Regions from separate parts of the Bacillus sp. JJ1533 genome, predicted to be linked through region 2. Evidence: predicted binding sites of a transcription regulator. Region 2 holds the regulator's gene; each other region holds the start of a gene.
What was found. The regulator CtsR, encoded in region 2, represses protease genes until heat stress. The targets are predictions, from matches to a motif close to ATGGTCAATAAAGGTCAAACA.

Region 1: a site for CtsR is predicted at 3,331-3,351, ahead of V7138_RS09300 (ATP-dependent Clp protease ATP-binding subunit). Genes of this name have one in related genera too.
Region 3: a site for CtsR is predicted at 4,132-4,152, ahead of clpP (ATP-dependent Clp endopeptidase proteolytic subunit ClpP). Genes of this name have one in related genera too.

What each region holds. Positions count from the first base shown of each region.
Region 1 covers NZ_JBALOV010000018.1:92,184-100,330, forward strand. The annotation lists gene V7138_RS09290 (GNAT family N-acetyltransferase) at 1-25, shown strand, start outside; gene V7138_RS09295 (DMT family transporter) at 41-1,021, shown strand; gene V7138_RS09300 (ATP-dependent Clp protease ATP-binding subunit) at 1,064-3,202, opposite strand; gene V7138_RS09305 (YkvI family membrane protein) at 3,500-4,531, shown strand; gene V7138_RS09310 (hypothetical protein) at 4,528-4,692, opposite strand; gene V7138_RS09315 (CPBP family intramembrane glutamic endopeptidase) at 4,711-5,307, opposite strand; gene V7138_RS09320 (DUF6254 family protein) at 5,434-5,559, shown strand; gene rarD (EamA family transporter RarD) at 5,766-6,707, shown strand; gene V7138_RS09330 (YkvS family protein) at 6,750-6,932, opposite strand; gene V7138_RS09335 (patatin-like phospholipase family protein) at 7,149-8,000, shown strand; partial or broken gene V7138_RS09340 (hypothetical protein) at 8,075-8,147, opposite strand, start outside.
Region 2 covers NZ_JBALOV010000042.1:63,173-71,319, forward strand. The annotation lists gene V7138_RS22315 (PIN/TRAM domain-containing protein) at 1-385, opposite strand, end outside; gene radA (DNA repair protein RadA) at 656-2,026, opposite strand; gene clpC (ATP-dependent protease ATP-binding subunit ClpC) at 2,109-4,562, opposite strand; gene V7138_RS22330 (protein arginine kinase) at 4,562-5,656, opposite strand; gene V7138_RS22335 (UvrB/UvrC motif-containing protein) at 5,660-6,205, opposite strand; gene V7138_RS22340 (CtsR family transcriptional regulator) at 6,230-6,694, opposite strand; gene V7138_RS22345 (MgtC/SapB family protein) at 6,869-7,570, opposite strand.
Region 3 covers NZ_JBALOV010000039.1:117,765-125,911, reverse strand. The annotation lists gene V7138_RS21280 (NUDIX hydrolase) at 1-186, shown strand, start outside; gene rapZ (RNase adapter RapZ) at 206-1,096, shown strand; gene V7138_RS21270 (gluconeogenesis factor YvcK family protein) at 1,096-2,067, shown strand; gene whiA (DNA-binding protein WhiA) at 2,108-3,049, shown strand; gene V7138_RS21260 (HPr family phosphocarrier protein) at 3,184-3,441, shown strand; gene clpP (ATP-dependent Clp endopeptidase proteolytic subunit ClpP) at 3,484-4,074, opposite strand; tRNA gene V7138_RS21250 (tRNA-Arg) at 4,330-4,401, shown strand; gene V7138_RS21245 (hypothetical protein) at 4,597-4,773, opposite strand; gene rpoN (RNA polymerase factor sigma-54) at 4,975-6,279, shown strand; gene V7138_RS21235 (glutaredoxin family protein) at 6,305-6,550, shown strand; gene V7138_RS21230 (sugar-binding transcriptional regulator) at 6,746-7,765, shown strand; gene gap (type I glyceraldehyde-3-phosphate dehydrogenase) at 7,818-8,147, shown strand, end outside.

The sequences.
Region 1 (8,147 bases), on a different contig from region 2:
GGATGTTTATTGTTTCAAGGTCTAGGGAGGAGTATGGAAGTTGAAAGCAATTCTAATTGGAATCGTCTCGTCGCTCTTTTTTGCCGTAACGTTTATTCTAAATCGATCAATGGAGCTTTCAGGTGGCAGCTGGCTTTGGAGCTCTTCATTACGATATTTTTTTATGCTTCCATTTTTAATAGGAATTGTTCTGATTAGAGGAAACATGAAGGAACTGCTTCATGAGTTAAAAACCAATCCTGTGAAATGGATTCTCTGGAGTACCGTTGGATTTGGGTTGTTTTACGCACCATTGACTTTTGCAGCTGCTTCAGGTCCAGGTTGGTTGGTTGCTGGAACATGGCAATTTGTCATTATCGCTGGTCTTCTAGTTGTTCCTTTTTTTTATAAGACAGTAGAAATGAAAAATGGAGTACAAAAAGTACGTGAACACATCCCGGTTAAAGGCCTTATTTTTTCTAGTTTTATATTTATTGGGATTATCTTGATTCAGCTTCAGGAAGCAGATGGGGGCATCGGAATGAAGATGCTGCTTATCGGAATACTTCCTGTAATAGTGGCCGCATTTGCTTATCCTCTAGGTAATCGAAAAATGATGGAGCATTGTAAAAATGATTTTGACACCTTTCAACGTGTTCTTGGGATGACATTAGCCTCAACACCGTTTTGGTTAATCATTGCCGGTTGTGGCGCTTTGACTGCTGGTTTGCCGAGTAAAGCTCAGGTGTTCCAATCGTTTATGGTTGGGATTTCCTCTGGGGTTATTGCGACCGTGCTTTTCTTTTTTGCAACGGAGCTTGTCAAGCATGATCAAAATAGGCTTGCTGCAGTTGAAGCAACACAAGCAACTCAGATTATTTTTGTGATTTTTGGTGAGGTTCTCTTATTAAACGCCCCCCTTCCGACGATGTATTCTTTCATTGGGCTATTAATGATTGCGGGGGGCATGGTCTTGCATAGTATGTTTTCGAATCGAAAGTCACCGATAAAAGTGAATAAAGTAGAGACAAAATCGATATAAAAAAATGCAGAGCTTTAGTGGCTCTGCATTTTTGATGGTGTCTTATTTTACGATGATCTTATTATCTTCAACGGTAACGTTCAAGCTTTTTTGGTCATCATTTTCTAATAGAACATCTGTGATTTGGTCTTCAAGCTGTTCTTGGATGACACGACGTAAAGGACGTGCACCAAAAGCAGGATGGTAACCAAGCTCAGCTAATTTTTGTTTAGCATCATCATCAATAGTGATGGTTACCTCTTGTTCTTTTAGAGTTGCTTCAAGATCGTGTAACATAAGATCGACAATTTGTAGCAAGTGATCTTTTTCAAGTTGTTTGAATTCAATGATGGCATCAAATCTGTTTAAGAATTCTGGCTTGAAGAAGGATCCAAGTGATTCAAGGATAGATGATTCCTTGTAAGCGTCTGTTTCAGCTTTTTCAAAGCCAACAGTAATTTTCTTAGGTCCGCCAACACCAGCATTACTAGTCATGATGATCACTGTATCCTTAAAGCTTACTGTACGACCTTGGCTGTCTGTTAGACGGCCATCCTCTAAAATTTGAAGGAACATATGTTGAACATCTGGATGTGCCTTTTCAATTTCATCGAGTAAAATGATGCTGTATGGGTTGCGACGAACTTTTTCAGTCAGCTGACCTGCTTCCTCATGGCCAACATAACCAGGAGGTGAACCAATGATTTTAGACACAGAGTGTTTCTCCATGTACTCACTCATGTCGAGTCTAATCATGGCATCCTTCGAACCGAATAGCTCTTGGGCAAGTGTCTTCGTTAACTCTGTTTTACCAACACCCGTTGGTCCAACGAAAAGGAAGGAACCGATTGGTCGATTTTTCGCCTTTAACCCAGCACGGCTACGACGCACGGCTTTCGCAACCTTCGAAACGGCTTCTTCTTGACCAATGACTTTTTTCGCAAGGTTTTCAGCGAGATATTTCATTTTTTGTTGCTCATTTTCTTGAAGCTTACCAACAGGAATACCTGTTTTCTTTTCAATAATTTGTTGGATATTTGCAACATCAACAAGATGTTCTTCTTTGTTTTCTGGATTATTTAATTGTTTTTCAAGAAGTATCTCTTGATGTCTTAATTTGGCTGCTAACTCATAGTTTTCTTCACTTGCAGCTTTTTCTTTTTCGGTTGCAATTTTTGCTAGTTCTTCCTCAACATCCTTTGGATCCACACCACCGGATACTAAGTTCATTTTTGAGCCTGCTTCATCCAGTAGGTCAATTGCTTTATCTGGTAAGAAACGATCCTGAATGTAACGATGTGATAAAGTTACACAGGCATGAATGGCTTCATCTGTATATTTGACACCATGGAATTCTTCATATTTTCCTTTAATACCTTCAAGAATCTGAATTGCTTCGTCAACTGTTGGTTCTTCAACAGTTACTGGTTGGAAACGACGTTCTAATGCAGCATCCTTTTCAATTTGTCGATATTCCTTTAAGGTTGTTGCACCGACAAGTTGAAGTTCACCACGAGCAAGAGCTGGTTTTAGGATATTACCTGCATCCATTGAGCCTTCTGCAGAACCTGCGCCAACAATAAGGTGAATTTCATCGATGAATAGGATAATATTTTTTCGTTTTTGAAGTTCGGTAATGAGCTGCTTCATTCTTTCTTCAAATTGACCACGAATACCAGTGTTCGCTACGAGTGATGCGACATCTAGTAAATATACTTGTTTATTTGAAAGCTTGCTTGGTGCTTTTCCTTCAGCAATTTGTAGGGCTAATCCCTCTGCAATCGCAGTTTTACCTACCCCTGGTTCCCCAATTAGAACTGGGTTGTTTTTATTACGGCGGTTTAAAATTTCAATAACACGTTGGATTTCTTCATCACGGCCAATCACTGGGTCAATAAGTCCAGCCTTCGCCATGTGAGTTAGGTTCCGACCAAAATGATCGAGAAGACCTCCGCCATTTCCTCCGTGTTTCGGTTGTGTTTGTTGTTGTTGGTTGATTCCCATTTGTTGACCGAAAGCATTTCCTTTAAAAAGATCATCAAATGTGAAATTAGGGAAACCGTACATTCCTGAAGGTATTTTCATGTTGTTCTTCTCCTTCGCATAACACTCACTGCAAAGTTGAATTTGTCGCTTGTCATTGTTCACTTGTACGTGTAACTGAACAGTAGCCTCATTTTTATTACATGCTTGACAAATCATAAACAACTACCTCCTTGAAATTTGACTATGTTTGACCAATTTAAGATCAAAGACTAAGGCCGCCACATCCTGTGGCAACGTCTTTGTGACCCACACAGTGTGAGCCTAGATAAATAGGTCGTGTATGATGTTTGACCATCTTTGACCTTATGTTTACATTATACTTTGACTATGTTTGACTTTCAAGGAAAAAGCGCTAGAAACTTTTTCCACGGACTTCGAAAGAATAGCTCGTCTTAATTTAAGAACTTGTACATATACATCAAGTAACACAGACAATTAATGAGGTGGCTATTTGTGCGAGGGAATTGGGGGGCAGCATTTCAAATCGGTGCAGTATATGTAGGAACAATCGTAGGAGCAGGCTTTGCAACAGGTCGGGAAATTGTTGAATTTTTTACCCAATACGGTGTGTACGGTTTGTTTGGAATCGGCGTTAGTGGTTTCCTATTCATATGGTTGGGGACAAGAATCATGATCATCGCGAACCGTATTCAGGCAAATTCCTATAAGGAATTTAATGAATATTTATTTGGTAGGAAAATTGCGTTTCTTGTAAATGCTCTTATGCTTTTAGTGTTAATAGGGGTAACTTCTGTCATGCTTTCAGGTGCCGGTGCAGTCTTTCATGAGCAATTAGGGCTGTCCTATCAGCTTGGAATCCTTATTACGAGTGCATTATCGATTTTTGTTCTTACATTTGGAGTCAAGGGTCTATTTGGTGTGAACACATTTGTTGTACCAATTATGATTTTTTTCAGTGTTGTTTTAGCCGTTGAAGTGCTATTAACGGATGCAACAAACCTAGTTCGTATGCCTGAGCTGGAGTCAACAAGTATTAAATGGATGATTTCACCATTTTTATATGCTGCATTTAACCTGACAATGGCGATGCCGGTTTTGGTTCCACTCGCTAAAGAAATCAATCATGAGAGAACATTAAGATGGGGTGGATTGATTGGCGGTGGCGCACTTTGTCTCATTTTATTGACAAGTCATATTTCATTATCGGCGCTCGCAAATGTAGGCAGTTTCGAGATTCCAATGGCTGAGGTTATGAAAAATTTCATGGCTGCTTTTTATTGGTTGTACATCCTTGTCATTTATGGAGAGATCTTTACATCAGTGATTGGAAACTTATTTGGACTTGAGCGTCAATTAAAAAACATGCTTAAATTACCGTCAATCTTGATTGTATTCGGGATCTTATCGATTTCTTATGTCATTAGCCAGCTGGGGTATGGCTCACTGATTTCCTTTTTATATCCTTTGTTTGGGTATATGAGTTTGATTTTATTAGTTCTGTTGGCAAAACCACTGAAACGCTAATTGATCAAATCAATAATCAGTCTGAAGAAGCCTCTAATGACGTAAATAAGAACACGAATGGGAAAAAAGATAATTTCAGGTATCGCGAAAAATACATCAGCTAGGAAATCGGAGAAGGTATATTTGCCATTTTTCGATTTCCTTTTTTTACGCTTTTTCATATTGACGCCTCCTATTGGTTAAAAAATAGGGAATAGCACGAGCAAAAATAAATTGAACACAAGGTGGGATAGGATTGTTAATAATATATTGTGTTGCCACATATATAATGTTCCCCAGACAACGCCCCCAGCAAATGTTGCAAGTAAGAAAAGCGGATTAAATGTGTATATATTTGCAGACATATATAGAAGGGAAGAAATGACGATTACGAGTTGTTTATTCTCGAATTTCGCTTCAATTTTCTTCTGAATAAAACCTCTCCAAAAAAGCTCCTCACCCGGAATGATGATGAGAAAGAGTGCAACAAAATGCCAAGAAAGGTGAGGTTGAATCTTTCTATATAAATGAGTAACATTGGTTAATTCATTTGGAAACAGGATTGCGGAACCTGATTTTCCGATGTAAAAAAGACCGTACATGAGTAACCCTGATAGTATGGCAACGGCAATGTTGACGATGGATGGAGGTTTGAAATCGAATTTTCCAAATGTGATTGCTGCTGCAGATAGTAGGAAAAAGGAAATTGTAAAAATGACCCAAAACGGAAGGTCAGATAGAAAACTTATCGCAAGTAATAGATGTACAAGAATAAATAGTAGAAAAAAATTTTTCATATGTGTCTGCCTCTTTTGTCAGGTTGTATTGTTATTCATTTTATCATGAGAGTGATTTTTTTAGAATAAATATCCGGTGGAGAATCATCCTAATGGTGAGATTCGAAAGAGGAGGAGATGTCCGACATGACACAATCAAAACGTCAACAAGAACGACAATGGACCGTTCGCAAGCAATCGCAAAATCCGCATGGAAAAGTGAAATCCTTCGAACAGTTAGCGGAAGAAGCAGGGAAGGATACAAAAGAATAAAAAGAAGTTGACGCACATGCTCTGGTTTGGGGTGTGTGCGTTTTTTAGAATGAGAGTATCCTAAAATATGAAAAAAACATCTTCAGAAGTTACTGAACACACATTCATCCACGAAATTTCAAATTTCCAATTCATTTTCATTGAGAAATATCGGGAACCGAAATATAATGAACTAATGAAAATCTGAATAGGAAAGAAGGATCTTTATGGGTCAAGATGAGATGAGGGAATATAAGATAGGAATCCTATACACAACGATTGCCTATATCGCATGGGGAGTGCTGCCTCTTTATTGGAAGTTAATCGACTACATCCCCGCGTTCGAAATTCTCGCACATCGGATTGTTTGGTCACTTGTGTTTGTGCTTCTGATTATTCTTGTTTCAAGAAAAGGGAAGCAGTTTCTCACAAGTATCAAAGATATTTTCAAAAACAAATTAAAGCTCATTGGGATCTTGGCATCATCAGTCCTGATTACAGTCAACTGGGCTACTTATATTTGGGCGGTAAATACGGATCATATAATCGATGCAAGCCTTGGGTATTACATTAATCCATTGGTCAGCGTCCTACTAGGCATCATTGTTCTTAAGGAACGTCTATTGTTTTGGCAAGGGATTTCCTTTGGATTGGCTGGAGTCGGTGTACTTATTTTAACCATTCAATATGGAAGTTTTCCTTGGGTTGCTATTACACTTGCATTAAGCTTTGGTTTTTATGGACTAACAAAGAAGCTTGCGAAGCTAGATTCATTGATTGGTTTAGGGATGGAAACGCTGGTAATTGCACCCATGGCCCTCTTTTATTTGACAGTTCTTTATAAGGGAGGAGTTGACTCCTTTTCAGGAGCTACCTTTGATGTGCAGGTATTGCTAGCGGGGGCTGGAGTGATAACGGCATTACCATTACTTTGGTTTGCCGCTGGAGCAAACAGAATTCCGCTTTCCATTCTAGGAATTCTTCAGTACATTTCACCAACAATCAGTCTTCTTTTGGGAGTATTCTTATACCACGAGCATTTTACTAAGGTGCATTTTGTCACATTCCTATGTATTTGGACCGCATTAGTAATCTACTCGTTCTCAAAATCTAAATTTTTAACATCACTTCAACCTAAATTTATGAAAAATAAATCATTAGGGGCGTAATTACAAAAAAGGGGAGCCGATTCAATAATCAGCTCCCTTTGGTTATATTGTTGCGATAATCTTATAGTTTTTATGATTGACAACTGTACGACTCTCTAATTCTAAATCTCTATAATTATCCATATATGTTAAGTCAACGATAACCGAGTTTTCGTTCACCTTTTCCACGATGCCTTTAAGGCCTTCTCTGAACTCAATGATATCCCCAATTTCTGCAATTCTCATCATGTCACCCTCCATCGCATTCTATGATTCTTGAATCTAAACCATAAACTGCTTTTATTTACAAAAAAAAACTTTTTTTTATATTTTGCCTTACTTTTGTATGAAAGTAAAGCGTTTTCATAGATATTTTATTATAATTTTATGTAAAAAATGTGACAAGCGTTAAAAAGTTTTTTATATTTAGTAAGGAGCCTTTGTTAAAGGGAGAGAAAAACAATGAAAGATATCGGATTGGTTTTAGAAGGTGGAGGAATGCGCGGTGTGTACACAGCAGGCATCCTTGAATATTTCATGGAACAGAAAGTATATTTCCCATATGTCATTGGCGTATCTGCTGGAGCATGTATGGCAGCGTCTTATTTATCAAGGCAAATGGGTAGAAATCGCACGGTAAATATTGATTATGTCAATCACCCAAACTATATTTCATTTCGAAATTTTGTTAAGCATAAGCAAATATTTGGGATGGACTTTATCTTTGATGAGATTCCAAATAAACATGTACCCTATGACTACGATGCTTTTAATCAATCAAAAGAAGAATTCGTAGTGGGGACGACCGATTGTGAAACAGGGGAACCGACTTATTTTAACAAAGAGGATTATGGCAATGATATGTTAAAGGTTATTCGAGCTTCTAGTTCATTGCCATTTGTTGCACCGATGATTGAATTCAAAGGAAAAAAATTATTGGACGGAGGCATCACAGATCCGATTCCCTTGATAAAGGCACAGCAGGACGGTCATTCAAAAAATGTCGTCATCTTAACACGAAATCGGGGTTATTCGAAAAAGAAATCAAATATGACATGGGTTGTCAGACGCTCCTATAAGCAATATCCAAATCTCGTAAAAGCAATTGAAACACGATACAAGCGTTATAATGAAACACTTGCGTATTTGGACCAAGAAGAAAAAGCAGGTAGGATTTTTGTGTTTAGTCCAACTGAACCACTTGAGGTAGGACGTGTAGAAAGGAATCCTGTTAAATTAACTCATCTATACGAACTTGGGCTGAAGGATGCAAATGAGCAGTTTGATAAGTTTCAGAAATGGTTAATGGCCTAATCAAAAGGTGTCTCGTTATGAGACACCTATTTTTATCAATCTTCTGGATTATAGTTACCTATAAAATACCCTTGCTATTGATCACAGGTACAGCCAGGGCCATGAGGGCCGTGTGGTAGCATGGTATCTGGTGCCCTTCCAAAACTT
Region 2 (8,147 bases):
CCTGAAAACCTAAATATCCTAAAAGCAGGGTAATGAAAATAGGAAGCACTGTATTTACAACCGAAAAGGAAATACGGTCTAATGGAATCACAATTAAAAACGCAACAATTAATCCTGAAATCAAACCTAGGCTTCCAAATAAAACATCTGTAACAGGAGCTTTGATTAATGACTCTTCAAGCCATTTAATTAAACCTACGATATAATCTACTAACCAATAAGTAACAATAAATAATATAATAGCACCTAAAATCGCAAGCGTGTATGAATTATTTAGATATGGAATATTGTCGATATTTAACAGCTTTAATAAATCCGGCAGATAGACAATTCCAAGCATACCTCCCACGATGAGAAAAAAGAGCTGTACAATACGTTTTAACATTCCTTCACCTCCTCCTATTCATTATAATCACTTTATAATAATTGAAACCTAGAATAAATAGCTTTTTCAAAATGTAAACAGAATGACATAGATGTGTAAAAGGCTACTCATATATTATTTTTTAATCCTGACAAAATTATTACTGCTATGAAAAAAATTTATTTGGCTTTGTTATGGAAGGTGGATGTCCACCTGCTTTCACACTTACTATACGAATAAAGAAATCAAAATGTTTCATTTTGATTGGATTTTTCAAGGAGGAATTTTAAATTATTTTTCTAATGTATGTTGGATGGCTTGCCTAATATCACTCACACCAATTACTTCAATTCCCTTTGGAATCGTCCATCCCCCTAAATTTCGCTCTGGAAGAATTACTCGCTTAAAGCCAAGCTTGGCTGCTTCCTGAACCCGCTGCTCAATTCGAGAAACACGTCTTACCTCACCCGTTAAGCCCACTTCCCCAATAATGACATCTGTTGGTTTTGTCGGCTGATCCCTAAAGCTAGAGGCGATACTTAAGGCAACAGCTAAATCAATCGCTGGTTCGTCTAGCTTTACACCACCTGCGACCTTCAAATAGGCATCTTGATTTTGCAAAAGAAATCCTGCTCTTTTTTCTAGTACAGCCATTAATAAAGATACTCGGTTATGGTCAATTCCTGTTGCCATACGGCGTGGATTACCAAAACTAGTTGGTGATATCAGTGCTTGAATTTCAACTAAGACCGGTCGTGTTCCCTCCATAGAGGCTACAACAGTTGACCCTGCAGCACCTGCAGAACGCTCCTCTAAAAATATCTCAGAAGGGTTTGCAACCTCTTCAAGGCCTGTTTCTTTCATTTCAAAAATACCCATTTCATTCGTAGAACCAAAACGGTTTTTTACAGCCCGCAAAATACGATATGTATGATGACGTTCCCCTTCAAAATAAAGAACAGTGTCCACCATATGCTCTAGTAAACGCGGACCTGCAATATTTCCCTCTTTCGTTACATGACCAACGATAAAAATGGCAATCCCATTTGTCTTTGCAATTCGCATTAATTCTGCTGTACATTCCCGTACCTGAGATACACTACCTGGGGCAGAAGTGATATCAGAGTGATAAATGGTTTGAATGGAATCAATCACAACAAAGGATGGATTAAGTTCGGTAATTGTCTGGGAAATAAACTCAAGGTCAGTCTCTGCTAACACATACAATTGATCAGAGGAAACCCCCAGACGATCTGATCTTAGCTTTGTTTGCTTGACCGATTCCTCACCGGAAATATATAAAACTTTACTCTGTTTGGCTAATTGGGAGGATACTTGTAGCAGCAAGGTGGACTTCCCTATACCTGGGTCACCCCCAATTAACACAAGGGAACCATGGACGATTCCGCCGCCAAGTACTCGATTAAATTCTTTATTCGTTGTAAACATTCTAGGTTCATTTACTGACTCGATTGAAGTGATTGGTGAAGGTTTGCTTTGAACTGTGGGACTTGAATGAGTAAAAGCACCTTTTCTAGCTGGTTTATGTAATGTTTCTTCGACTAATGAATTCCACGCACCACATCCGGGACATTTCCCCATCCATTTTGGTGATTCATAGCCACAGGATTGACAGGTGAATTTTGTCTTTGTTTTTGCCATGACATTAATCCTTTCTTTAGAAAAAAAGAGGTATACACGAATGAGTTTTTGATGTATACCCCTTTTACACTTACATGCTTTTTTATTTCACTGTTTCTTTTGTTTCTTCAGCTTCTTTTGTCTGGATTACGAACTCTCCGTCCACAAAATCCATTACAATTTTCTTTCCTTTTTCTATATTACCCCGTAATAGCTCTTCAGACAAACGGTCTTCAATTTGTTTTTGAATCGCACGACGTAATGGACGTGCTCCGTATTCTGGATCATACCCTTCTTCAGCAATTCGGTCTTTAGCAGCTTCTGTTAATTCAAGCTCGAATTCTTGCTCCCGCAGGCGTTTTGTTAACTGATCTGCCATAAGGGTAACGATTTCCCTTAAATGCTTCTTCTCCAGTGAATGGAAGACAATGGTCTCATCGATACGGTTAAGGAACTCCGGACGGAATGCTTTCTTTAGCTCTTCCATTACCTTATCCCTCATGTTTTTATAATCTTGTTTCTCATCGTCAAGCGCAAAGCCGACATATTTGTTTCGCTTCAATGTGCTAGCTCCAACGTTAGATGTCATAATTAAGATTGTATTTCTAAAATCAACCGTACGTCCTTTTGAGTCTGTCAAACGTCCATCCTCAAGAACTTGAAGTAAAATATTGAACACATCAGGGTGAGCTTTTTCAATTTCATCTAACAAGATAACAGAATATGGCTTACGGCGAACCTTTTCTGTTAATTGGCCACCTTCTTCATAACCTACATATCCTGGAGGTGAGCCTACTAATCTTGACGTGGAATGCTTCTCCATGTACTCAGACATATCCACACGAATCATCGCATCCTCATCGCCAAAAATAGATTCAGCTAAAGCACGTGCCAATTCAGTTTTACCGACCCCTGTTGGCCCTAGGAAGATGAATGAACCAGTTGGGCGCTTTGGATCCTTTAATCCAGCACGTGAGCGTCTAACAGCCTTGGAAACTGCTTTTACGGCCTCTTCCTGACCAATTACACGTGAATGAAGGATTTCTTCCATGTTAAGTAGTTTATCCGCTTCTGTTTGTGCTAGTTTTGATACAGGGACACCCGTCCAGCTTGAAACAACCATTGCAATATCGTCTACTGTAACTTCAGAATTCTCTTGACCCTGTTTTTCCTTCCAGTTTTTCTTCGTTTCTTCCAGCTGCTCACGAAGGCGTTGCTCTGAATCTCGTAATGAAGCAGCTTTTTCAAATTCCTGACTTTGAACAGCTGCATCTTTTTCCTTACGAACCTCTTCAAGCTTAAGTTCAAGCTCCTTTAAATTTGGTGGTGCAGTATACGAACGAAGACGAACCTTTGAACCAGCCTCATCAATCAAGTCGATAGCCTTATCTGGCAAAAAGCGATCCGAGATATAACGGTCTGACAGCTTAACTGCTTGGATGATGGATTCATCAGAGATCGATACTCTGTGGTGTGCCTCATAGCGGTCACGCAGTCCTTTTAAAATTAAGATAGATTCCTCTACAGTTGGTTCATCCACCTGAATGGGTTGGAAACGACGCTCAAGAGCAGCATCTTTTTCAATATACTTTCGATATTCATCTAGTGTGGTTGCACCGATGCATTGTAGTTCACCACGAGCAAGAGACGGCTTTAAGATATTCGATGCATCAATTGCCCCTTCTGCCCCTCCAGCACCGATTAATGTATGGAGTTCATCAATAAATAGAATGATATTTCCAGCTTGGCGTATTTCATCCATTACCTTTTTCAAACGATCTTCAAATTCTCCACGGTATTTTGTACCCGCAACAACAGTACCCATATCAAGTGTCATTACACGCTTATCACGCAGTGTTTCTGGTACTTCATTATTTATGATTTGCTGAGCTAATCCTTCAGCTATTGCCGTTTTACCAACACCAGGCTCCCCAATTAAAACAGGGTTGTTTTTTGTACGACGGCTTAGTACTTCAATTACACGTTGAATCTCCTTACTACGTCCAATGACTGGATCGAGACTTCCCTCTCTAGCAATCGCCGTAAGATCACGAGCAAGGCTATCTAGGGTTGGCGTGTTCGCATTTGCCGAACCGCCGCCATGATGACCTGAGGAGGATTCATTACTGCCCAATAGTTGTAAAACCTGTTGGCGTGCTTTATTTAGGCTCACTCCAAGATTATTTAATACTCTTGCAGCAACACCCTCACCTTCACGAATTAATCCAAGTAGAATATGCTCTGTTCCAACATAAGAATGACCAAGCTTACGGGCTTCGTCCATTGATAATTCAATGACCTTTTTAGCACGTGGTGTGTAGTGGATTGTCTGTGAGCCTTCCTGGCCACGGCCAATTAGGGCTTCTACTTCTTTTTGAATTTTTTCAGGACCTAATCCAAGTGCAAGTAAAGCCTTTGCTGCAATTCCTTCTCCTTCACGGATAAGACCTAATAATACATGTTCAGTTCCAATATTGTTATGTCCCAAACGGACAGCTTCCTCTTGCGCTAATGCTAACACCTTTTGTGCACGCTCAGTAAATCTGCCAAACATCATTACCCATCACCCTCCATGTCAGTAGTCTTATTATTTTCTAGTTTTATTCTTTCTCGAATAATAGACGCTCTTCTAACGTCCCTTTCATTAGGGCGTAGTGCCCCACCGGCATAGACCTGCAAGAATCCAGGTTGAGTTAAAACCATGAGTTCATTAAGGATGGTTCTTGAAATATCTTTAATATAGCCAAGATCAATACCCAATCGAACATCTGACAAACACTTTGCTGCTTCCTTCGATTCAATGATCCTGCTATTTGCTAAAACTCCATAGGAACGAAATACACGATCCTCTAACTGAATGTTGGAAGTCTTCACAAGTGCTTCACGAGCAGAACGCTCTTGTGCAATCAACTGTGCCACTACACTCTTTAAGTCATCCACAATATCTTCTTCCGTTTTTCCTAGCGTGATTTGGTTGGATATTTGGAAAATATTCCCCAATGCTTCACTGCCTTCTCCATATATACCTCTTACAACAAGGCCCAGTTGATTGATTGCTGGAATGATCCGACTCATTTGATGTGTAAGGATAAGTGCTGGAAGATGCATCATAACAGATGCTCTAAGTCCAGTTCCCACGTTTGTTGGACAGCTTGTTAAATATCCTCTTGTTTCATCAAATGCATAATCGACATGCTCTTCGATCCAATCGTCTAGATTATTCGCAACCCGTAAAGCCTCTGATAATTGCAACCCTGGGAATAAACATTGTATTCGGATATGGTCCTCTTCATTAATCATGATGCTAATTTCTTCATTTTCCGATAAAAGACAAGCGCCTAACGGAGAATTTTCCGCTAAATGCGGACTAATTAAATGCTTTTCAACGAGTACTCTTTTTTCATTGGGCTGAAGTTCCATCATTTTTAATAATTCAAATTTCCCAATTGATGGAAAACTCTTGCCTGCAAAACCCTTTTGAAAGACGTTGACAATTTGCTCTGCATCTTCGTTTGAATAAACTGTTGAGAAAGGTACATTTTTCAGATTTCGAGCAAGTCTAATCCGTGAGCTTAAGACAATATCTGAATCAGGACCTTCTTGACTCATCCATGCACTTAAGGCTTGATTGATAAAATGCTCAAGTGACATTGATTAAACCTCCCCTTCCTTGTAACCACTCAGTTTCTTTTCAAGGTCCCTTACGTGGTCACGCACTTCTGCAGCCTTTTCGAATTCCTCTAACGAAATATATTCCTGCATCTTTTGCTTTAATTGTTCAATCTCTTTCCGAATATGGAAGGAGCCTCCGATTCGTTTTGGAATTTTCCCTGTATGATGTGTATTACCACTATGCAGTCGTTTTAGGATTGGGGTAAGTTGTTTTTCAAAGGTTGGATAGCATTGTGAACAGCCGAACCGACCTACCTTTGCAAATTGTTGAAAAGTCATTTTACAGTTCTCGCATTGTAAAACTTCATTTTTTTGAAATGCTTGTTGTTTTGAACCAGTAAGCGGCTCAAACTGAAGAAGTCCTGCTAATAAGTTATCAATGGAGAAGCCAGATGTGCCTGGAAACATGAACATCTCACTTTTTTCTTGTGCACAATGTTCACAAATATGAACTTCTGTTTTTTCACCATTAATAACCTTTGTAAAATGAAATGTCGCAGGGCGTTGATTACATTCTTGGCATATCATGATAACACCTTCCTACTTAACCTATTATCTATACATGAGGGATGTAAGCATTGCCTTTAACATTCTTGCTCTTAATTCATCCCGATGTGGAAGCTCTATAAACAAGACAGAACGGTCAATTACACTCAGCATTATCTTTGCCTCTCTTTTCGAGATCACTTCCTCCTCAATTAAGCGCAAAATGACATCCTCAGCACTAGTTTGAGAAATCCGTTTATCAATAAGGCGTACGAGTTGTTTGATCAGCTGAGAGTCATCATTTGACTTCACCCTCATGATCCGAATGTAGCCACCGCCACCTCTCTTGCTTTCCACTAAATAACCTCTTTCTAACGTAAACCTGGTATTTATCACATAGTTAATTTGAGATGGGACACATTCAAATTTATCGGCAATCTCACTTCTTTTAATCTCAACTATAGCTCGATCACTTGTATCAAGAACACTTTTTAAATATTGTTCAATGATATCAGATATATTCCTCATTATGACCACACCTCACCTTGACTTTGACTATATTTGACTATAAGTATAATATAAATTGACCGCACTAATTTTTCAACTGTTTCGCATGTGGCTTAAGAAGAAATAGGCAATCATTTTCCATTTATGAGGCTCTACTATCCTATGCTTTCCAAACCAGGCACCCCTCTAAACACCAAATTAAAAAATTTTTTGAACCATTTCTAGCTTTGACATTTCCTCATATAAGCGTAAACGCTCATTTTTACTTGCCACTTCAACATCAAATGTATATTGACAATTATTATCCGTTTTTTCTTTTGAATATTTAATATTAAAATCCTTTACCTTAAAACCATTATCCTTAAATAATTTTAAGACTCCTGAAAATGAGGAAATATCCTCATGAATAATGATATGAACGACTTTTCGTTTGGTGGATTTAAAAAAGAACTCTTCAAATCGGTTCAAGAAAATCAAGCTCAGTAAAACAACAATTGTTGTTAAAATAGCAGGTGCATACATCCCTAGCCCAATTATTAACCCCAGTCCTGCAACAACCCAAATCGATGCTGCTGTCGTTAACCCTCGAACCGTTGCATCCCTGACCAAAATCGTTCCTGCTCCCAAAAACCCAATCCCACTAATTACATATGAAGGAATTCGTGCCGGGTCAAAGCGGACATTTGTACTCATCTCTAAGTAAGGTTGAAATCCATAAATAGACATCAGCATCATTAAACAAGAACCAACTCCAACCAGTAAATGTGTACGGAATCCAGCAGGATGTTTATGTACTTCCCTTTCCAATCCAACCAACCCACATAATAGGGCCGCCATAAAAATACGAATCGACATCGTTAAAAATTCCTGAGTTTGGAACGATGCTAAAAATTGTGTCATGGTCACATCCCTCCTCTGTTCTATAGATCCTGTAACTAGAAATATTCGATAGGGAAGTAAAATCCCCTTTAAAATAATTAGAAATAATTACGTGTTTTATAATTATACGATTCAACTAAAAAGTTTATGATTTTCCGGACTTTCTTTTTTAGAATAGTATTTCAGTCTTAGGAATATAGCCATTTTTACTAGGAGCAACATTATTTAAAATATCGGTTTTTTTTAGGTGTGAAGTTTTAACAAAGAGAGCTATTTGTATGTGGGAATTCGATTCTGTTGGTTTTTTCGTTTTTAGGATTATGATTACTGGGCAGGGTGATACGGTTCGGGGAGACTGCTGTATAATTATTTTATTGTTTGTTGGTTGGGTGATATATCGTTTATACCGTTTGCGGTATATCATTTGTTGTTTGCCAGTTGGGTTGTCTATCGTTTATAGCGTTTGCAGTGTATCATTTGTTGTTTCGCAGTTTAGGCGTTATACAGTTTCCATTCGTGGCAATTTATACATTCTAAAAAACTATATCTTCAAGAGTTCTCATTTCCTTATTTGGCAAGCTAGTCTTAAAACGGGCAC
Region 3 (8,147 bases), on a different contig from region 2:
AATGTTGATGAATCCGAAGAGGGAATCCTGAAATGGCAAGAGATAAAGGATATACCTAATCTGCCGATGGCCCCTGGTGATTATCATATATTGGATTATGTACTTAAAGGTTCTGGGGTTATTTATGGAACATTTACATATACAACAGATTTTCAATTACTTTCATATCGATTAGACCCAAGCTAGGGTATTGGGAGGCAAAACAATGAGTGTTGGTTCAACAAGTGAAATACAATTAATGATCATAACGGGAATGTCAGGTGCTGGTAAAACGGTGGCCATTCAAAGCTTTGAGGATTTAGGGTATTTTTGCGTAGATAATCTACCTCCAACTTTGCTTCCAAAGTTCTTAGAACTGATGAAGGAATCAGGCGGAAAAATGGATAAAGTTGCGCTCGTCATGGACCTACGCGGACGTGAATTTTTCGATAGCTTATTTGCATCCCTTGATGAACTTTCAGAGGTTTCATGGATTGCGCCGCAAATCTTATTCCTGGATGCAAAGGATACAACGCTTGTTACACGTTATAAGGAAACAAGACGCTCGCATCCACTTGCTCCAACTGGTTCACCACTTGAAGGAATCCAGGCTGAGCGGGAGATACTTGAGGAAATGAAGGGAAGAGCGCAGTATATCTTTGATACTTCGGATTTAAAGCCAAGAGAGTTACGCGAGAAAATTTTAAAACAGTTCGCATCCCATTCAAAACCTACATTTACCGTCAATGTGATGTCATTTGGTTTTAAATATGGTATTCCGATTGATGCTGACCTTGTTTTTGATGTGAGATTTCTTCCAAATCCACACTATATCGAGGCTATGAGACCAAAGACTGGGCTCGATGAGGATGTATCAAGCTATGTATTAAAATGGACGGAAACCCAGAAATTTATTGAAAAAATAACCGACTTATTGGCATTTATGCTCCCACAATACAAGCGGGAAGGAAAAAGTCAGCTTGTGATTGCAATTGGTTGTACGGGCGGACAGCACCGTTCTGTTACACTTGCCGAATATATCGCGAATTATTTCAAAGGTGAATATCAAACCCATGTTTCTCACCGCGATATTGAGAGGAGAAAGGAACGAAAGTAATGACCAATTCAAATCAGTCTAAGATTGTCATCATTGGTGGGGGAACTGGCCTTTCCGTACTTTTACGCGGGTTAAAATATCAGCCTGTTGATATTACAGCAATTGTAACAGTTGCTGATGATGGAGGTTCATCTGGTCGCCTTCGTGATGAGATGGATATTCCACCACCCGGTGATATTCGAAACGTATTAGCTGCGTTATCTGATGTGGAGCCTTTGATTGAGGATTTGTTCCAGCATCGGTTTGCTGGAGGCAATGGCTTATCTGGTCATTCACTTGGAAACTTGATTCTGGCGGCGATGACAACGATAACTGGCGATTTTGTTCACGCAGTAGGTGAAATGAGTAAAGTCCTAAAGGTTAGAGGGAAAGTCCTGCCAGCAGCGAACAAAAGCGTCGTTTTAAATGCTGAAATGGAGGACGGCAATGTTGTTACAGGAGAGTCCAAAATTCCATTCTCCGGTAAAAAAATTAAGCGTGTCTTTTTAACACCCGATGATGTGGAGCCCTTAAATGAATCAATCGAAAAAATCCAACAGGCTGATATGATTGTCATTGGTCCCGGAAGCCTCTACACAAGCATATTACCGAATTTGCTTGTACCAAAAATCGGTGAAGAGGTCATCAAAGCTAAGGCGAAAAAGGTGTATATTTGTAACGTGATGACACAGGCCGGGGAAACGTTGAACTATACGGCAAGTGACCATGTGCAAGCTTTATATGATCATATGAAATTAAAGTTCATTGATACGATTTTGGTCAATGATGGTGACATTCCGGAACGAATCAAGGAAAAATATGCAAAAGAACTAGCAAAGCCTGTTGTGTATGATTTAGAAAGACTTTCTGCTTTAGGTTTATCGATTATTAATGATAAGATTATCTCATACGACAATGATGTCATCAGGCATGACACAACAAAAGTAGCCAATCTATTATATAATATGCTTGTAGAAGACAAAAAAGGGTAATTGAAGATTACCCTTAATGATAAAAAGGAGGTTGGAACCTGTGTCATTTGCATCAGAGACGAAAAAAGAACTGACAAACCTAGACATCAAAGATTGCTGCGCAAAAGCCGAACTTTCCGCTTTGATTCGAATGAATGGCGCACTTTCCTTCTCCAGTCAAAAAGTAGTGGTTGATATCCAGACGGAAAATGCCGCTATCGCGAGAAGAATTTATACATTGCTAAAAAAATGCTATAATGTGGGTGTTGAGCTCCTCGTTCGTAAAAAAATGAGACTCAAGAAGAACAATGTATATATTGTTCGACTTATCGAGGACACAAAGGATATCTTAGAAGATTTAAAGATTTTTGAAGGTTTTACCCTACATCATGAAATTTCTCCAGCACTTATTGCGAAGAAATGCTGCAAGCGGTCCTATTTACGTGGGGCTTTTTTAGCAGGAGGATCTGTAAATAACCCTGAAACATCCTCGTACCATCTTGAGATTTTTTCATTATATAAAGAACATAATGATTCTCTTTGTGAATTAATGAACGTTTTTGATCTCAATGCGAAAACATTAGAACGAAAAAAAGGCTTTATTACGTATTTAAAAGAGGCAGAAAAAATCACAGAATTCCTCAATGTTATCGGTGCTCACCAGGCGTTACTCCGATTTGAGGATGTACGTATTGTGCGGGATATGCGAAATTCAGTGAACCGTCTCGTGAATTGTGAAACGGCAAACCTAAATAAAACAATTGGTGCATCGATTCGTCAGGTGGAAAATATCCGCTATATTGATGAAACAGTCGGACTTGGTATTTTACCTGATAAGTTAAGAGAAATTGCTGAGCTTCGGGTTGCCTACCAGGAAGTCACCTTAAAAGAGTTAGGCGAAATGGTCACGTCCGGGAAGATTAGTAAATCAGGTATTAACCACCGACTTCGCAAGATTGATGAAATTGCCGATAAGTTACGGGCAGGCCAATCCATCAAGTGAGCCGTTTTGCTCACTTGGAATAAAATAAAGCGCTGTCATTTTGAAACCTTTTTGGTTCATTTACGTATGAATAGGAAAATAAGTAGAGAAAACACAACTTTAGAATTCTACACAAATTTGAGGAGGAAGAAAAAATGGTTGAAAGACAAGTTGAGGTAGTATTAAGAACGGGATTACAGGCACGCCCTGCAGCAATGTTTGTCCAAGAAGCAAATAAATTTTCCGCGGACATCTTTTTGGAAAAAGACGGGAAAAAGGTGAATGCAAAAAGCATCATGGGCTTAATGAGTCTAGCAGTTGGATCTGGCGCAACAGTTACGTTAATTGCGGAAGGAAATGATGAAGAAGATGCAGTTGAAGCATTAACGGAATTTGTTCAAAAAGAAGCATAAAAAAATCCTCTCACGATTAAATGTGAGAGGATTTTTTATTTCTTATTTATTGTCTTGCGGGTACATAACTTTGTCGATTAATCCATATTCCATTGCTTTTTCGGCAGTCATGAAGTTATCGCGGTCAGTATCTTTTTCAATAACCTCTAATGGCTGGCCAGTACGCTCAGCTAAAATTTTGTTTAGCTTGTCGCGTAGGAATAAGATACGCTTAGCCGCAATTTCTATTTCAGTTGCTTGCCCTTGAGCACCACCAAGCGGTTGGTGAATCATGACTTCACTATTTGGAAGTGCAAAACGCTTGCCTTTTTCACCAGCTGCAAGTAAGAAAGCACCCATTGATGCTGCCATACCGATACAAATCGTAGAAACCTTTGGTTTGATGAATTGCATTGTGTCATAAATCGCCATACCAGCCGTGATGGAACCACCTGGGCTGTTGATGTATAGAGAAATATCTTTTTCTGGATCCTCAGCTGCTAGGAACAATAACTGAGATACGATTGAGTTTGCAACATTATCATCAATCGCACTTCCAAGCATGATAATACGGTCTTTTAATAAACGTGAGTAGATGTCATATGCACGCTCACCACGGTTTGTTTGTTCAATAACTGTAGGGATTAAATTCATTTTTCTTCCTCCTTTAAACAAATTAAAAGGTTTGTTATGTATTTCCATCATACAATTAAGGTCAGTAAAGGTCAAACAATTCGCTTTACTAATTTATAGTATTCTACAAACGTTTATCCCATACCTTTTTAAGCAGGGAAAAAAACAAAATTTCATACGTATTCCATCATAACCGATTTGGAGAGATTTAAACATACTTCTTGCAATCAAAAGCGTTCTATCCTATAATGATGAGTGCAGTTTCATTAAAGACATGCCCTCGTAGTGTAGTGGATAGCACAAGAGATTCCGGTTCTCTTATCGTGGGTTCGAATCCTGCCGAGGGCGCTATAAAAACTGACCAGAGAATATCTCTGGTCAGTTTTTTGTTTAATGTGGTATTCGTGCCTTTACTTGCTGGAAATCGAACGAAAAGGGAACGTAAAAGGTTTAATCTTACCTTCCTCAACCTAAAATCTAGTAAAACTGGAACGAATAAATCCAACCCTGGTGCAATTTCATATTCCCTTTACTTTAAACCACTTAGTTATCCTTATACCCCAATGTCCCATCATACACATCCTCATCAACCGGATTCACAGCCCACATTGTTTGGATGGGGTCAAATTCTGATGCAAATTCTTCTTTGTTTTTATTTTCCTTCGCCTCGTTCAAAGTCCCAGTAACTGGGCCAGTGTACATGATTTCATTCTTTTTCAACAATAATCACCTCTTTAAGGTAGAATCTTTCAAAAAATGTTTTAAAATGCGTGCTAAAATTTAACTTTTTCGATACGATAGAAGTAAGATAAAATAAACCATATATTCATTCAATCAAACTACATTGATAAAATAACGAATAAAAAGTAAACGCTTCCAAAAATAAAACAATTCAAAGAAAGGGGGAGACCTTGAGTGAATATGCAAACTGGACTTTTTCAACAACAATCTTTAAAGCTAGTCATGACAAAGGAATTAACACAGGCGATAACTCTTTTACAATACTCAGCTTTGGATTTGACTAAATTTCTCGAAGAGCAAACACTAGAAAATCCCCTAATTGATGTAAAACCCACGGATTTTGAACGACCTAAAAAAACGAAAGTTACAAAAGATGGATATACAAATCCAATCGATTATATTGGTAAAAAAGAAACGAGCCTATATGAGCATTTGCTAACACAACTTTCATATATGAAACTAAACAAACAGAGAAAACGGACCATTGAATATATTATTCAGTTACTTGATAGCAATGGGTATTTGTATTTTCCGGTTGAGGAAATTGCAAGGGATCTTAATACAGATACAGAATCTGTTGAAACGGCAATTCACTTTATCCAAAGCTTAGATCCAATTGGGGTAGGTGCAAGGTCCTTACAGGAATGTCTCTTATTGCAATTGAAGTCACTTCCGAAGCGAAACAGTTTAGCGGAAACCATCATACAAGATCATTTTGAACAATTCGCTGAAAAGTCATGGAAGGAAATCGCTAAAGATCTCAATGTAAAGCTTTTTGATATTCAACAGGTCTTTGATTTTATCCAAACGCTTCAACCTAGACCTGGTGCGGCCTTTCATGGTGGGGAAGCACATTACATTGTTCCTGATATTGACATTCAGGTAGAAGACGGTGTGGTCACAATGAGCATGCAAGACTCTTATCTGCCAAAGGTGTCATTGAACCTTCAATATTATCAGCATTTTTTAAAGGAGAAGGATTCAGAAACAAAGTCCTATCTCCAAGAAAAAGTGGACCAATGCCAATGGATCATGAGGAGCTTGGAACAACGTAAAATAACCTTGCAAAATGTAATGAGTGAAATTATTAACCGTCAACTTGATTTTTTTATAAAAGGGCCGGCGCATTTAAAACCGATGATCATGAATGATGTAGCGGACGCGCTTGAGATTCATGAATCAACAGTCAGCCGTGCAGTGAAGGATAAATTTGTGCAAACTCCATTTGGGATATTTGAAATGAAGTATTTCTTTAGCCGAAATATCCAAACTACAGGTGAGGCTGATACATCAGCGACACAAGTGAAAAATGTCATGAAACAAATGATTGAGGAAGAAAATAAACAAAAGCCTTTGTCAGACCAAGAAATTGTCAGTATACTTGAGGAGGAGCATGGTATTCTTGTCTCAAGGCGAACGATTGCAAAATACCGAGACCAATTAAATATACCTTCTTCAACGAAACGAAAACGGTATAGCCAGTAGATTGGAAGTGTAACAAGTGAGTCGCATTCAAGTAACGATGTATTCAAAGGAAAATTGTTCTCTTTGTACGAAGGCGAAAAAAGTGATCGAAGAACTAAGCGAAGATTACCCGTTAGATTTTCAGGAAATCGATATTTATCAAGATGATGTACTACTAGAAAAATATCAGATTATGATTCCGGTCATCGAAATTGACGGAAACGAAGTAGAGTATGGGATTATCCATAAAGAAACAATCCAAGATTACTTGAGTAATTTATCAAAAAGATAAGCTTTTATCACAACTGCCTAAAAAATAGGCAGTTTATTTATTGCATTCTTTGAAAAGTATTGGTACTATAATTAATGTAACACGACGACGATATTATATTTTTATAGATGTTGTTTTTTTTTACTGTAAGCGGGACATAATATGTCACACCGGGACAAAAGAAGTCCCTTATGGTAAAAAGGGGAAATGAAAATAATGAGTTCAATCATTGAAGTACAACAGAAATTATTACCCGATCTACTCGAGGTTATGCAAAAGCGCCATGAGATCCTCAAATACATACGACTTATGCAGCCGATAGGGAGACGGAATCTTTCAACGAGTCTTGGTCATAGCGAGCGTGTACTCCGCGGTGAGGTTGAGTTTTTAAAAAAGCAAAACCTCGTGGACTTTAGCACAGCAGGTATGAGTTTGACGAAAGAGGGCGCGGATCTTGTAAGAGATCTTGAGAATGTTATGAAGGAAGTTTTAGGTTTAAAGGTTTTAGAATCAAAACTTAAGGAGAAATTAAATATAAAAGAGGTAATTGTCGTTCCAGGCGACAGTGACACGACTCCTTGGGTGAAAAAAGAAATGGGAAGAGCTTGCGTTTCAAGAATAAAACAAAGGCTTTTTGGAGAAAATATCGTCGCAGTTACTGGTGGAACAACCCTTGCTGAGGTCGCAGAAATGATGACCCCTGATTCAAAAGGGCGAAGCATTTTATTCGTTCCGGCAAGAGGCGGGTTAGGAGAAAGAGTAGAAAATCAAGCAAATACTATTTGCGCAAAGATGGCTGAAAAAGCCTCTGGTGATTACAGACTTCTTCATGTACCTGATGTTGTGAGCAATGAAGCGTACCATTCTTTCGTAGCGGAACCATCAATACGAGATGTCCTGAATTTGATAAAGTCATCAAGTATGGTTGTCCACGGAATAGGAGACGCTATTACAATGGCAGAGCGGCGAAAGACAGATGAAGAGGATATGAAAAAAATCATTGCATCTCATGCGGTCGCTGAAGCCTTTGGCTATTATTTTGATGAAGATGGGAATGTAGTCCATCGGGTTCAAACGATTGGGATCCAGCTTAAGGATCTTCCTGCAATTCATGATGTGATTGCAGTAGCTGGTGGAGCTTCGAAGGCAAAAGCCATTCAAGCCTACTTAAAGCAAGCACAGGGAACTCTGTTAATAACAGATGAGGGTGCTGCAAAAGAGTTAATAAAGGGGTAACCCTTATATAAAAAATTTTTTTAGGCTTCACATACAAAAGGAGGAAATCAAAATGGCAGTAAAAGTTGGTATTAATGGTTTTGGACGTATTGGACGTAACGTATTACGTGCGGCGTTAAACAATCCAAATGTTGAAATTGTAGCAGTAAACGATTTAACAGATGCAAACATGTTAGCACATCTATTAAAGTATGACTCTGTACATGGTACTCTAAATGCAGAAGTATCTGTTAATGGAAACAACCTTGTTGTTAATGGAAAAGAAATTCTAGTTAAAGCTGAACGCGACCCAGCTCAACTTGCTTGGGGAGACCTAGGTGTAGAAGTAGTTGTTGAATCTACTGGTCGTTTCACTAAGCGTGCAGACGCTGCGAAACACTTA